DNA from 4 places in the Methylobacterium sp. Ger2507 genome. Region 1 is predicted to be linked to each of the others. Evidence: riboswitches for the same ligand, from Rfam matches in the RefSeq annotation. Region 1 holds a riboswitch; each other region holds the start of a gene.
The links. Region 1 has a riboswitch for cobalamin ahead of ACV7NL_RS23835 (TonB-dependent receptor). Riboswitches for the same ligand answer to the same signal wherever they lie in the genome.
Positions count from the first base shown of each region.

Region 1 (2,878 bases):
ACTGAAATATCCTGTGGCGTTCAGATTTTTAAATCTAGGCTTCTCAAGTTTTGGTGATGGATCTCGGCTGATTATGTCGACAGTAGTTCTACGAACAGAGCCTTACGACACGTCATCCGGATCGCCATGCACATAGAAACATTCTAAAATGCCTCCGTATCGCTATACCATGGCTTTGTTATTTCGGTTTTGTGCCGATAAGAGAGCTGTGTCTGCAATAGAGTTCGCTCTTGTTCTGCCGCTCATTCTTGCAATACTCTTGGGCTCATTGGAATTTAGTAGAGCGTTGGATAACAAACGCAAAGTAGCATTGTTGGCACGAACGCTTGCAGACCTAACCTCACAAGCGGCTACGAATTCACCGGTCACGACTGCGGCAATGAACGATATTATAGCAAGCTCGCAACTGGTTTTACGACCATTTGTGAGCGGCTCTGCAAAAATAACAGTCAGTGCGCTGGGTCTAGATCTTAAAAACATTGGTAGTAATCCTCGCGTTTGCTCCAGCTTTGCATCTAGTAATGCAACGGTCCGAAGTGTTGGACTTGCTGGCGATTTATCTGTTCCCCCGGGCTTCCGCGTCCTAGGTATGCGATACATCCTGGCTGAAGTACAAATGCCCTACGCTCCGGTGTTTGGGAGTGGAATTATGAAGTTTGCAGGCAGCATAAACACCAACTTCACGTTCAAATCGGCCGTTGTATGGCCGGTCCGATTGGGTAAAACTTATAAAACAAACACTTATAATGAAATTATCCTTCCTAACGGTGTAGAATGTCCACAGTAATATAAAATTCTTGGCATGGATAAAACATGCTCCTGATAATCTCAGGATAATGAACTGAGGGTAGATTTCAACTCACTCTAATCTATATCAAATAAAATGTTTGACTAAATTTAGGTGACTATTTCAAAATGACAATAGATATTTATGATATAGTTAGAATGATGCGTTTTGACGAACATAAGCCATCGGCTTGCGTTGAACGCATGTCTGCAGGATGTCGGGTATCGGATCGGATATCCGACACCGCTGAGCTATGCGCTTGGCGCACGAGCTGCTTTTGCGAGGCAGGCTAGCGGAGAGGCACCTTGGAATGACTGGGTTGGGTGAATTTTGGCCGGTCCGCTTTTAGGTTGGGGAGTTCAGACAGCAGACGTAGCCCGCCAACGAACTGAAGCACTCGTAGGCCGAAGCTTGTCACCCGCTAACAACACCTGGCCGGAAACACCCAAGACGGCATTGACGCTGTAGCGTTCTGTGATGCCCCTTATGCCTGACGGTTCCTCTCACGAGGATCAAAAGGGAACGCGGTGAGGGTGAAGGCCCGAAGCCACGGCTGCCCCCGCAACTGTAAGCGGCGAGCCCATCATCAACACGTCACTGGGTCCCCGGACCTGGGAAGACGATGAGAGGGCCGCGACCCGCAAGCCAGGAGACCTGCCGTCAGCCGTGGTCACACGCGAAACGCATCGGGCGGGGTGTCCTGATGGGTGTCGGGACGGATGCTGTGCGGCATCTGGGCTGGCGTCTTCGCGGTGACGTGCCACAGACGTCGCCCAGGGTCCCATGTCCCCCCTTCGCTTACACACCGCCTCCCGAACGCTTCTTCTGGCTTCCTGTGCCATCCTTTCGTCCCCAGGGGCGCGTGCACAGCAAGCATCCTCTCAGGCTGCAGAAGCCAATCTCGCCGAACTTTCGGTGACGGCCGAGACGCCTGTGGCCGGCATCACCGGACCTGCGGCTAGTGCGGGCTACGTCGGTGGCGTGACCGGCATCGGCGGCGGTTTGCGCACGGTTGATGCGGCGAGTGCGGGGACCATTTCCGGTGCGGCGCTTAACAGCCGACCGATCACGCGCCCCGGCGAGGTGCTGGAGAGCGTGCCGGGGCTCATCGTCACCCAGCATTCCGGGGAGGGGAAGGCCAACCAGTTCTTCCTGCGCGGGTTCAACCTCGACCACGGCACCGACATCGCCATCTCCGTCGACGGCATGCCGGTGAACATGCGCACCCATGCCCACGGCCAGGGCTACGCCGACCTCAACTTCCTAATTCCGGAACTCGTTGGCGCAGTGGAGTTCCACAAGGGACCGTACTTCGTCCGGGATGGGGACTTCGCTTCCGCTGGGTCGGTACGGATCGACTACCTCGACAAGGTGGACCGGAACCTCGCGCTAACCTCCTTCGGTAGCTTCGGCTACAAGCGCGCGCTCACCATCGCGTCCGCGCCCCTCGGTCAAGGCAATCTACTAGTCGCAGGCGAGGCCCAGACCTATGACGGCCCCTGGGATGTGCCGGATCGCCTCGCCAAGCTCAACGCCGTCGTCCGCTATAGCCAGGGCACGGCCCTCGACGGCTTCGCGCTCACCGGCATGGCCTATTGGGCGAAGTGGAACGCCACGAACCAGATACCGGGGCGCGCCGTGGCGGAGGGTATCATCGGCCGCTACGGGACCCTAAACCCCAACGATGGCGGCGACACCGGCCGCTTCTCACTCTCCGGGCGCTGGAGCCAGACGAGCGAGGCCGGGATCACGCGGGCGAACGCCTACGTCATCCGGTACCAGATGAACCTGTTCAACGACTTCACCTACTTCCTCAACGATCCAGTGAACGGCGACCAGTTCCGCCAGCGCGACAGTCGGGTGCTCGGCGGCGGGGAGGTCAGCCACACCTTCCAGGGTGACCTGTTCGGGCTGCCGATGGAGAACGAGATAGGGGTGCAGACCCGCACCGACGATATCCGGGTTGGGCTCTTTAACACCATCGCGCGACAGTATCGCTCGACCGTGCTTGACGACCGGGTGCTGGAGGCGAGCGCGGCGTTCTACTACGAGAACCGGGTGCGCTGGACCGACTGGCTGCGCACCAGCATC
Region 1 covers NZ_JBUYVC010000002.1:48,622-51,499, forward strand. Annotated here, with positions in the region: gene ACV7NL_RS23825 (TadE/TadG family type IV pilus assembly protein) at 1-136, shown strand, start outside; gene ACV7NL_RS23830 (TadE/TadG family type IV pilus assembly protein) at 149-787, shown strand; cobalamin riboswitch at 1,265-1,463, shown strand; gene ACV7NL_RS23835 (TonB-dependent receptor) at 1,571-2,878, shown strand, end outside.

Region 2 (2,878 bases), on a different contig from region 1:
CTTCTTCCTCCAACGGGTTTCCTGCCGGATTTCGGGCCAAGCCCTGAGGCCGCTGGCCGTCGACGCCGAGTTCACCCGCGACAACGTCGACACGGCCTGTCAGGCCCTGTCGTTGAAGCTGGTGAACCTCGTCGAGGAGGACGACGAAGGCAGCTATGCCTTCCGCCTGACGCGGCCGGGCCTGCTTCTCCTCAACGGCCAGATCGAGGCGGCCGCTGCCCTGATCGACCAGGGCTTTGGTTTGCGCCGGATCAAGACACCGCCCCTCTGGGGCGCGCTCGGCAGCAAGCTCCGTCCGGGCGGACCCGGCATGTCCCTCAAGGGCAGCGGTCCGAGGGCCTACGCCACCCAGTTGATCGTGGCGGTCGCCTCCGGACACGCGATCGTCGCCGGGGACGTCGTCCGGGGCAATGCCAATGGCCCCCGCACCTGGCTGGAGGACGAGTCGGCGCCCCGCGCCGAACGCCAGATCGGACCCTCGCCGCTGCGAAGCTGGAGCCCGGATCAGGATCGGGATCGCCCGCTCTGATCGGAGGGGCGGCCGCCCATCCAGCCTTCACCCGGCTGTCCCCGACCCACCGGCGCTGGGCTTGGCCCTGGCTGTCGCACAGGGAGCACAGGACGCCGATTTCCCGCGCGTTCGATTGACGCTGTCGGGCTTCGTCTGGTCTTCTGACCTCGGACGGTTCCTCGGATCGAGGATCAAAAGGGAACGCGGTGCGGGCGAGAGCCCAACGCCGCGGCTGCCCCCGCAACTGTAAGCGGCGAGCCCATCATCAACACGTCACTGGGTGCCCCGGCACCTGGGAAGACGATGAGAGGGCGGTGACCCGCGAGCCAGGAGACCTGCCGTCCATCGTGGTCACACGCGAAACGCATCGGGCGGGGTGTCCTGGTGGGTGTCGGGGCGTTCGCATGCGGCGAACGGACCGACCTCGTCGCGGTGACGTGCCACAGACGTCGCCCGAGGTCCCATGTCGCCCGCCCCGTCACGGCCCCCCTACCGAACGCTCCTTCTGGTCTCCTGCGCCGGCCTGGTGCCTTACGGCGCGCAGATCCGGCCGGTCTCTGGCCAGGCGGCCGAGGCGAACCTGGCTGAACTCTCGGTCACGGCGGAGGCATCGGCGCCGCCCGGAACCGGACCGGTCGCGCAGGCGGGCTTCGTCGGCGGCGTCATCGGCATCGGCGGCGGTCTCAGGCCCGTCGATGCGGCGAGCGCGGGGGTGATATCGGGTGCGCAGATCAACAGCCGCCCGATCACCCGACCGGGAGAGGTGCTGGAAAGCGTGCCCGGTCTCATCGTCACCCAGCATTCCGGGGAGGGGAAGGCCAACCAGTTCTTCCTGCGCGGGTTCAACCTCGACCACGGCACCGACATCGCGCTCTCGATCGACGGCATGCCGGTCAACATGCGGACCCACGCCCACGGACAGGGCTATGCCGACCTCAACTTCCTGATCCCGGAACTCGTCGGCGCGGTGGAGTTCCACAAGGGTCCCTACTTCGTGCGCGATGGCGACTTCGCCTCGGCCGGTTCGGTGCGGATCGACTATCTCGACAAGACCGACCGCAACCTCGCCCTGACCTCCTTCGGCAGCTTCGGCTACAAGCGGGCGCTCACCATCGCGTCGGCACCGCTCGGGCAGGGCACCCTTCTGGTGGCGGGCGAGGCCCAGACCTATGACGGCCCCTGGGACGTGCCGGACCGTCTGGCCAAGCTCAACGGCGTCGTCCGCTACAGCCAGGGCACGGCCCTGGACGGCTTCGCCCTGACGGGCATGGCCTACTGGGCCCGGTGGAACGCCACCAACCAGATCCCGGAGCGCGCCGTCACGGAGGGGATCATCGGCCGCTTCGGCGCCCTGAACCCCACGGATGGCGGCGACACCGGCCGTTTCTCGCTCTCCGGACGCTGGAGCCGGACGAGCGACGCCGGCATCACCCGGGCGAACGCCTACGTCATCCGCTATGGGATGAACCTGTTCAACGACTTCACGTATTTTCTCAACGATCCGGTCAGCGGCGACCAGTTCCGCCAGCGCGACAGCCGGGTTCTGGGCGGCGGCGAGATCAGCCACATGGTCCAGGGCGACCTCTTCGGGTTGCCGATGGAGACCGAGATCGGGCTTCAGACCCGCACGGACTCGATCCGCGTCGGCCTGTTCAACACCACCGCGCGGCAGGTCCGCTCGACGGTGCTGGACGACCGGGTGCTGGAGGCGAGCGCCGCCCTCTACGTCGAGAACCGGGTGCGCTGGACCGATTGGCTGCGCACCAGCGTCGGTGTCCGGGCCGACGGATTCACCGCCGATGTCCGCTCGGACACGCCGGCCAATTCCGGCACGGCACGGGACGGCATCGTCAACCCGAAGCTCGGCCTCGTGCTCGGTCCGTGGTTCGAGACCGAGCTGTTCGTGAATTACGGCGGCGGCTTCCACTCCAACGACGCCCGCGGCGTCACCGCCACGGTCGATCCGACGAGCCCGCTCTTCAACATCAGCCGCTCGCCCTTCCTCGTGCCCTCGACCGGCTCGGAGATCGGCCTGCGCAACCGCAGCATCGCCGGGCTCGAGACCGCCGTCGCCCTGTTCCAACTCGATTTCGCCTCCGAGAACCTGTTCCAGGGCGACAGCGGCACCACCGAGCCGAGCCGCCCCACCCGCCGCTTCGGCATCGAGTGGACCAACCGCTACGCGGTAACGCCCTGGCTCTCGCTGGAGGGCGACCTGACGGTCACCAACGCCCGCTTCTCGGACCGGGACCCGATCGGCAACCGGGTGCCGGAGGCGCCGACCACCATCGCGTCGGCCGGATTCACCTTCGGTGCGGGTCCCGGCTGGTTCGGTTCGATGCGCTTTCGCTACTTCGGGCCGCGTCC
Region 2 covers NZ_JBUYVC010000001.1:2,621,008-2,623,885, reverse strand. Annotated here, with positions in the region: gene ACV7NL_RS12135 (hypothetical protein) at 1-529, shown strand, start outside; cobalamin riboswitch at 667-868, shown strand; gene ACV7NL_RS12130 (TonB-dependent receptor) at 975-2,878, shown strand, end outside.
Region 2: linked by a shared signal. The riboswitch ahead of ACV7NL_RS12130 (TonB-dependent receptor) and the one ahead of ACV7NL_RS23835 (TonB-dependent receptor) in region 1 are both predicted to bind cobalamin.

Region 3 (2,878 bases), on a different contig from region 1:
CGGGCCTTGCCGAACAATCCCCAGGCCCAGCCATAGGCCAGCCCGATCACGGCCCAGAACACGAAGGCGATGCCGAGCGAGCGTGCGGCGAACTGCGCCGCGTAGGCCGCCGGCAGGTTCGAGGCGGCGTGGCTGGTCTCCGGCGCGCCCGCGAGATGGGGGGCGACCAGGAGCACGATGCCCCCCGCGATGGTGATCGGCGCGCGCCGGATCGCGATGAGGTACAGCCCCATGGCGGTGGCGAGCGCCGTCATCACCCACCAGAACTGGCGGTCGGCGAGCGGCGCCGCCGCCATGCCGGGCAGTTCGGGCGCCAGCCCGAGAGCCGGTGCCAGGGCCACCGCGAGGAACCCCCCGATGGCGAAGCGCAGGCCGGTTTCGGGGCTGGGCTCGCGGTTGCAGGCGAGCAGCACGGCGCCGAGCAGCAGCGCGTAGCCGACGCCGCCCACCAGGGTGGCCAGCGCCGTGAAGGCCATGCGCGGCAGGCCGGGGCCCGGCTGCCAGTCGGGCGCCACCTCGCCGCCCGCGACCGAGGGGTCCTTGGTGCCGTGATCGTGACCGCCGTGGATGCGCACGACCAGGGAGGCGGGCGACAGGCGTGCGGGATCTGCCGAGGCCTGCGTCTCGTAGCGCTCGGCCGCGATGATGAGCGGCGAGGTGAGCGCGAGCTGCAGGCCCGTCGCGACCACAGCCGCGAGGAAGCCGGCGACCAGGGCCGCCGACACGAGCCGGATGATCATGGGGGTGTCTGCCTTAAGCGGAGGCGCTCAGTGGCAGGGGAAATTCTGGCTGTGGCGGAAGTCGTGCGCCGCATTGTGCAGCGCCATCGCGGGGGCGAAGCCCGCCATGAACACGAGGCCGAGGCCGAGGAAGGCGGCCACGAGCACGGCGCCGAGACGCTCGTTGGTGCGGGTGCCGGTCAGGACGAGGGTGTTGGTCGACATCGGTTCATCTCCTGGCCGCCCCGCCGGCGGCCGTCACGGATCGATCGGGTGGACGGAAGGTCCACGCTCGATGGCAGGTCCACTCTCGGCGGCAGGTCTCCTGGCTCGCGGGTCGCTGGTCCTGCCGCCTTCCCGGATCGCTCCAGTGGCCGATGGCAGTCCCGTCTCCGCTCACAGTTGCGGGGGCAGCTGCGGTTTCAGGGTCGCCCCCTCACCGCATTCCCTTTTCACCCCGTCGCCGGGGCACCGTCCGATCCACGCTTCTACGCGGTTGCCGTCGCGCTGACAACGCGGCCCGGATCGGATTCCGGCCTTTGACCCGAGGGCTCGATTTCGGGCACAGGAGGCTCATGCCGAACCTCCCTCCCAGACTGACTCTCGTGCTCGGCGGCGCGCGCTCCGGCAAGAGCGCCCACGCGGAGGGGCTGATCGAGGCCTGTCCCGCCCCCTGGCTGTACCTCGCCACGGCGCAGGCCTGGGACGACGAGATGCGCGACCGAATCGCGCTCCACCGGGAGCGCCGCTCGGCCGACTGGATCACCCGGGACGTGCCGATGGACCTGGCCGGGGCGGTGGCCGCTGCGCCCGGGCCGGTGCTGGTCGATTGCCTCACCCTCTGGCTCACCAACCTGATCCTGGCCGAGGCCGACGTGGAGGCCGCCACCGCCGCGCTGTTGGCGGCCTGCGCGGCGGCGCCCGGCCCGGTGGTGCTGGTCGGCAACGAGGTCGGGCTCGGCATCGTGCCGGACAATGTGCTGGCCCGCCGGTTTCGCGACGCCGCCGGGCGGCTGCACCAGCGCCTCGCGCGACAGGCCGACCACGTCGTCTTCCTGGTGGCGGGCCTGCCCCTGATCGTGAAACCCCAAGCCGGAGCCACCCCATGACGGACGCCGTGAACGACGCCGAGCGCCATCGCGAAAAGATGGAGAAGCGCAAGGCGGTGCAGGACGCCGAGGTCGCCGGCAAGACGATCGAGAAGGGGCTTCTCATCGTCAACACCGGTCCCGGCAAGGGCAAGACCACGGCGGCCCTCGGGCTGATGCTGCGGGCGCTGGGCCATGGCTGGCGCGTCGGCGTGGTCCAGTTCATCAAGGGCGCCTGGGACACGGGCGAGAAGCACGCGCTCCAGGTCTTCGGAGACCGGATCGACTGGCACACCCTCGGCGAGGGTTTCACCTGGGAGACCCAGGACAAGGCCCGCGACATCGCCGCCGCCGAGCACGCCTGGGCCAAGGCCCTCGACCTGATGGCCGATCCGACGATCCGCCTCGTGGTGCTGGACGAACTCAACATCGCGCTGCGCTACGATTACCTGGACCTCGATGCCGTGGTGGCGGCCTTCCGGGCGCGCCGGCCCGACCTCCACGTCATCGTCACCGGCCGCAATGCCAAACCGGCCCTGATCGAGGCCGCCGATCTCGTCACTGAAATGGGCTCCGTGAAGCACCACTTCGCCGCCGGGGTGAAGGCCCAGGTGGGAATCGAATTCTGATGCGCTTCGCCCTCAGCCCGGTCGGGCTCCTTATCCTGTGGGGCATCCATCCGGCCTGCGCCGAAACCGCGCCGGCCTGGCCGGCCAGCTATCTCGGCCGCGTCGAGGCCCTGGCGGTGGTGGAGGGCCTGAACGCCCGGCTGCTCGCCAGCCGCTCCGCCACCGCGACCCTCGAAGGCTGGTGCGCCGAGCACGGCATGGCCGCGACGCCGCGGCTCGCGGCGAATCGGCAGCGCGGCGCGGACAAGCCCGCCTCGGAGGAGACGCGCCGGCGCCTGAATGCCGGCCCCGACACCGTCCTCCGCTACCGTCAGGTGCGGCTCGCCTGCGGCGACCACGTCCTGTCCGAGGCGGACAACTGGTACGTGCCCGAGCGCCTGACCCCGGAGATGAACCGCCTGCTCGAGACCACCGACACGCCGTTCGGCCGGGCGGTCCAGGC
Region 3 covers NZ_JBUYVC010000001.1:1,599,898-1,602,775, forward strand. Annotated here, with positions in the region: gene ACV7NL_RS07450 (CbtA family protein) at 1-740, opposite strand, end outside; gene ACV7NL_RS07455 (CbtB domain-containing protein) at 768-944, opposite strand; cobalamin riboswitch at 1,018-1,210, opposite strand; gene cobU (bifunctional adenosylcobinamide kinase/adenosylcobinamide-phosphate guanylyltransferase) at 1,295-1,828, shown strand; gene cobO (cob(I)yrinic acid a,c-diamide adenosyltransferase) at 1,825-2,436, shown strand; gene ACV7NL_RS07470 (hypothetical protein) at 2,436-2,878, shown strand, end outside.
Region 3: linked by a shared signal. The riboswitch ahead of ACV7NL_RS07455 (CbtB domain-containing protein) and the one ahead of ACV7NL_RS23835 (TonB-dependent receptor) in region 1 are both predicted to bind cobalamin.

Region 4 (2,878 bases), on a different contig from region 1:
GGCCGCCGCCCTCGGAGCTGAAGTTGTTGGTGTGCCGGAACGCGATGGCGTTGACGTCGAACCCGGCCAGGAATTCGTTGCGGAATCCGAACACTGTGCCCCGGACCGTCGCGTCGAGGCGATTCCCGATCTGCTCCTGGCTGTGATAGATCTCGGTGTAGGCCGAGCGATCGATCCGCCCGGTATCACGGTTGAAGGCGTATTGCTCGATGTCCCGCCACTGGCGCCGGCTCTGGAGCCGGTAGGCGGTGTTGCGGATCGTGATGTCGGCGCTCGGCGTCCACTCCGCTCGCAGCTGCGTCCAGTTGTCGGTCCAGAGCATCTGGGCGTCGCGGACGTTGTAGTTGTTGAACCGGATGGCGTCGCGGATGCGCCCGTCGATGAGCGGCGTGCCCCAGTAGCGGGCCGGCTCCTGGTAGCCGAAATCATGGCTCAGGGTGATGGCGAGGTCCGGATTCGCCTGCAGGGTCAGGGCGCCCGAGACCGCGAGATTGCGGAAGTCGCCGTCCGGCGCGATCCAGCCCGCGTCGCGGTTGCCGCTGATGTTGAGGCGGTAGGCGAGCGCGTCCCCGATGGGACCGCCGGAATCGAGGGCCAAGCGCGCCAGACCATCCGAGCCGACGGCCGCGCGCGCCACGTTGAGGGGCGTGAAGACCGGCTTCTTCGTCACCACGTTGATCACGCCGCCGATGGCGCCGTCGCCGTAGAGCACGGAGGCCGGCCCGCGCAGCACCTCGATGCGCTCGACGTTCCAGGTGTCGAACGGGAAGGTGACGGTGCCCGCCCCGACGAACAGGCGGGTGCCGTCGTAGAGCTGCTGGATCGAGTTCGGGCCGGCGAAGCCCCGGGCCGTGAAGGCGCCGTTGCCGTTGCCGGGGGCCGCCACCGTGGTGATGCCGGTGGCGTTCTGGGTGACGGCCTCCGCCACCGTGTTCTGGCCGCGCAGGCGCGTGGTCTCACCCGCGATCACGTCGACGCTGGCGGGGGTTTCCAGGGGCGTCAGGCCGAGGCGGCTGGCGCTGCGGCTCGAGCTGCGCAGGTTCAGCCCCTCGGCGGGCGGCGGGCCGCCGCGCCCGGAGCCCGCGACCTCCAGGGTCTCCAGGGTGACGGCCGAGTGGGATTCGCCGGGCGCGGCGTCGGCCGGCATCGGCAGCAGGCCGCCGAGCAGGGCCGCGAGCGGCCAGGATGTGAGGGGCCGGGATATCGGGGGCCGGGATATCAGGGGCAAGACGTGGCCCTGCCGTGCGCGTCGGGCGCGTGGGGATCGGGACGGGATTTGGGCGAGGGCCATGGGACAACCGGGAAGGGGCGCGGGCATCGGCCAGGGCCGACGAGCCACCTCTGCTAAAGCGAATGTTATAATGTTACAATCGCTGAGTGGTGCCGGACGCGACGTTGTCCGCAAGCCAGCCGTCTTCGGACCGCGCGGGGCGATCGGACGAGGCGGACGGGAGCGGGACGCGCGGGCGCAGACGGGCATCGACGGGACGGCTGACGCGACGGGTCGCGCGGAGTGGCACGTCACCGCGAAGAGGTCGGTCCGTTCGCCGCATGCGAACGCCCCGACACCCACCAGGACACCCCGCCCGATGCGTTTCGCGTGTGACCACGACTGACGGCAGGTCTCCTGGCTCGCGGGTCACCGCCCTCTCATCGTCTTCCCAGAGGCTTGCAACCCCCAGTGACGTGTTGATGATGGGCTCGCCGCTTACAGTTGCGGGGGCAGCCGCGGCGTTGGGGCAGAGCCCCGCACCGCGTTCCCTTTTGATCCTCGATCCGAGGAACCGTCGCGCCGAAGCTAGGCGGTTTCCGGCGCCGGCGTCAATCGACGGGGACGATTTGCCCCCGGGAGCGTTGGCCCCGCGGCGGGGGTCGCACCTGCGATCGCCGGTCACGAAGGAGCAGAAGCACGATGTCCGAGGATGGGATCACGTTCGAACGGGTCCGCGAGCGCGCCCACGAGATCTGGGAGCGCAACCACCGTCCCGAAGGCTTCGAGGTCGAGTTCTGGCTGATGGCCGAGCGGGAACTCCGCGCCGAGCAGGCCCGCCGCAAGCCGGCCGCCGACCGGACCGCCTCGGAGACGCCGCCGGGGGCCGACACGACCGCCCGGTGAGGCCGGCGTCGCTCGCCTTCGGGCGAGGATAGGCCGACGAGGCCCGCGGTAAGGCGCGTGCCGCCTGCTGGGACGGAAAACCGTCAGGATCGGACGTCGAGCACGCCCATCATGCCGAGTTCCTCGTGCTCGAGAATGTGGCAATGGTACATGCGCGGCCCCGGCTGGTCCTGGCGCAGCAGGAGCCGGACCGTCTCGCCGGGCACGACGTTCACGGTGTCCTTCCAGGCGCGATAGCCCGGGGTCCTGACCTGTCCGTCCTTCTCGTAGGCGACGATCTGGAACTGGGTTCCGTGGACATGGAACGGGTGATCCATGTCCGATTGGTTGACGATGTCCCATTGTTCGACCTGACCGACCTTCGAGACCTCGTCGATGCGGGTCATGTCGAAGCTCTTGTTGTTGATCAGGAACTTCATGTCGTGGCTGCCGGGCGGCTTGGCGGAGGCGGCACCGCCTTTCGCGGTTCCGCCGTGATCCATGCCCGGCATGGCGCCGTGATCCATGCCCGGCATGGCACCGTGATCCATGCCCGGCATGGCACCGTGATCCATGGAGCCCATGTCCTCCGTCAGCACGAAGCGGCGGGTGACGACCGGGGCCTGGAGCGGGGCGATCGCCCGCAGCATCTTCGGCAGCGGCGGTGGCGGCGTCGCCGGTCGTCCCGCCACGTTCGCGGTCAGCAGGACCTTGCCCGCTTCCTTCGGCTCCCCCGGTCCCATCCAGCCGCGCTCGTAGGCGAGTGTGGTCAATTTGGCCGGG
Region 4 covers NZ_JBUYVC010000001.1:3,760,001-3,762,878, forward strand. Annotated here, with positions in the region: gene ACV7NL_RS17305 (TonB-dependent receptor) at 1-1,147, opposite strand, end outside; cobalamin riboswitch at 1,601-1,804, opposite strand; gene ACV7NL_RS17310 (DUF2934 domain-containing protein) at 1,913-2,116, shown strand; gene ACV7NL_RS17315 (multicopper oxidase family protein) at 2,200-2,878, opposite strand, start outside.
Region 4: linked by a shared signal. The riboswitch ahead of ACV7NL_RS17305 (TonB-dependent receptor) and the one ahead of ACV7NL_RS23835 (TonB-dependent receptor) in region 1 are both predicted to bind cobalamin.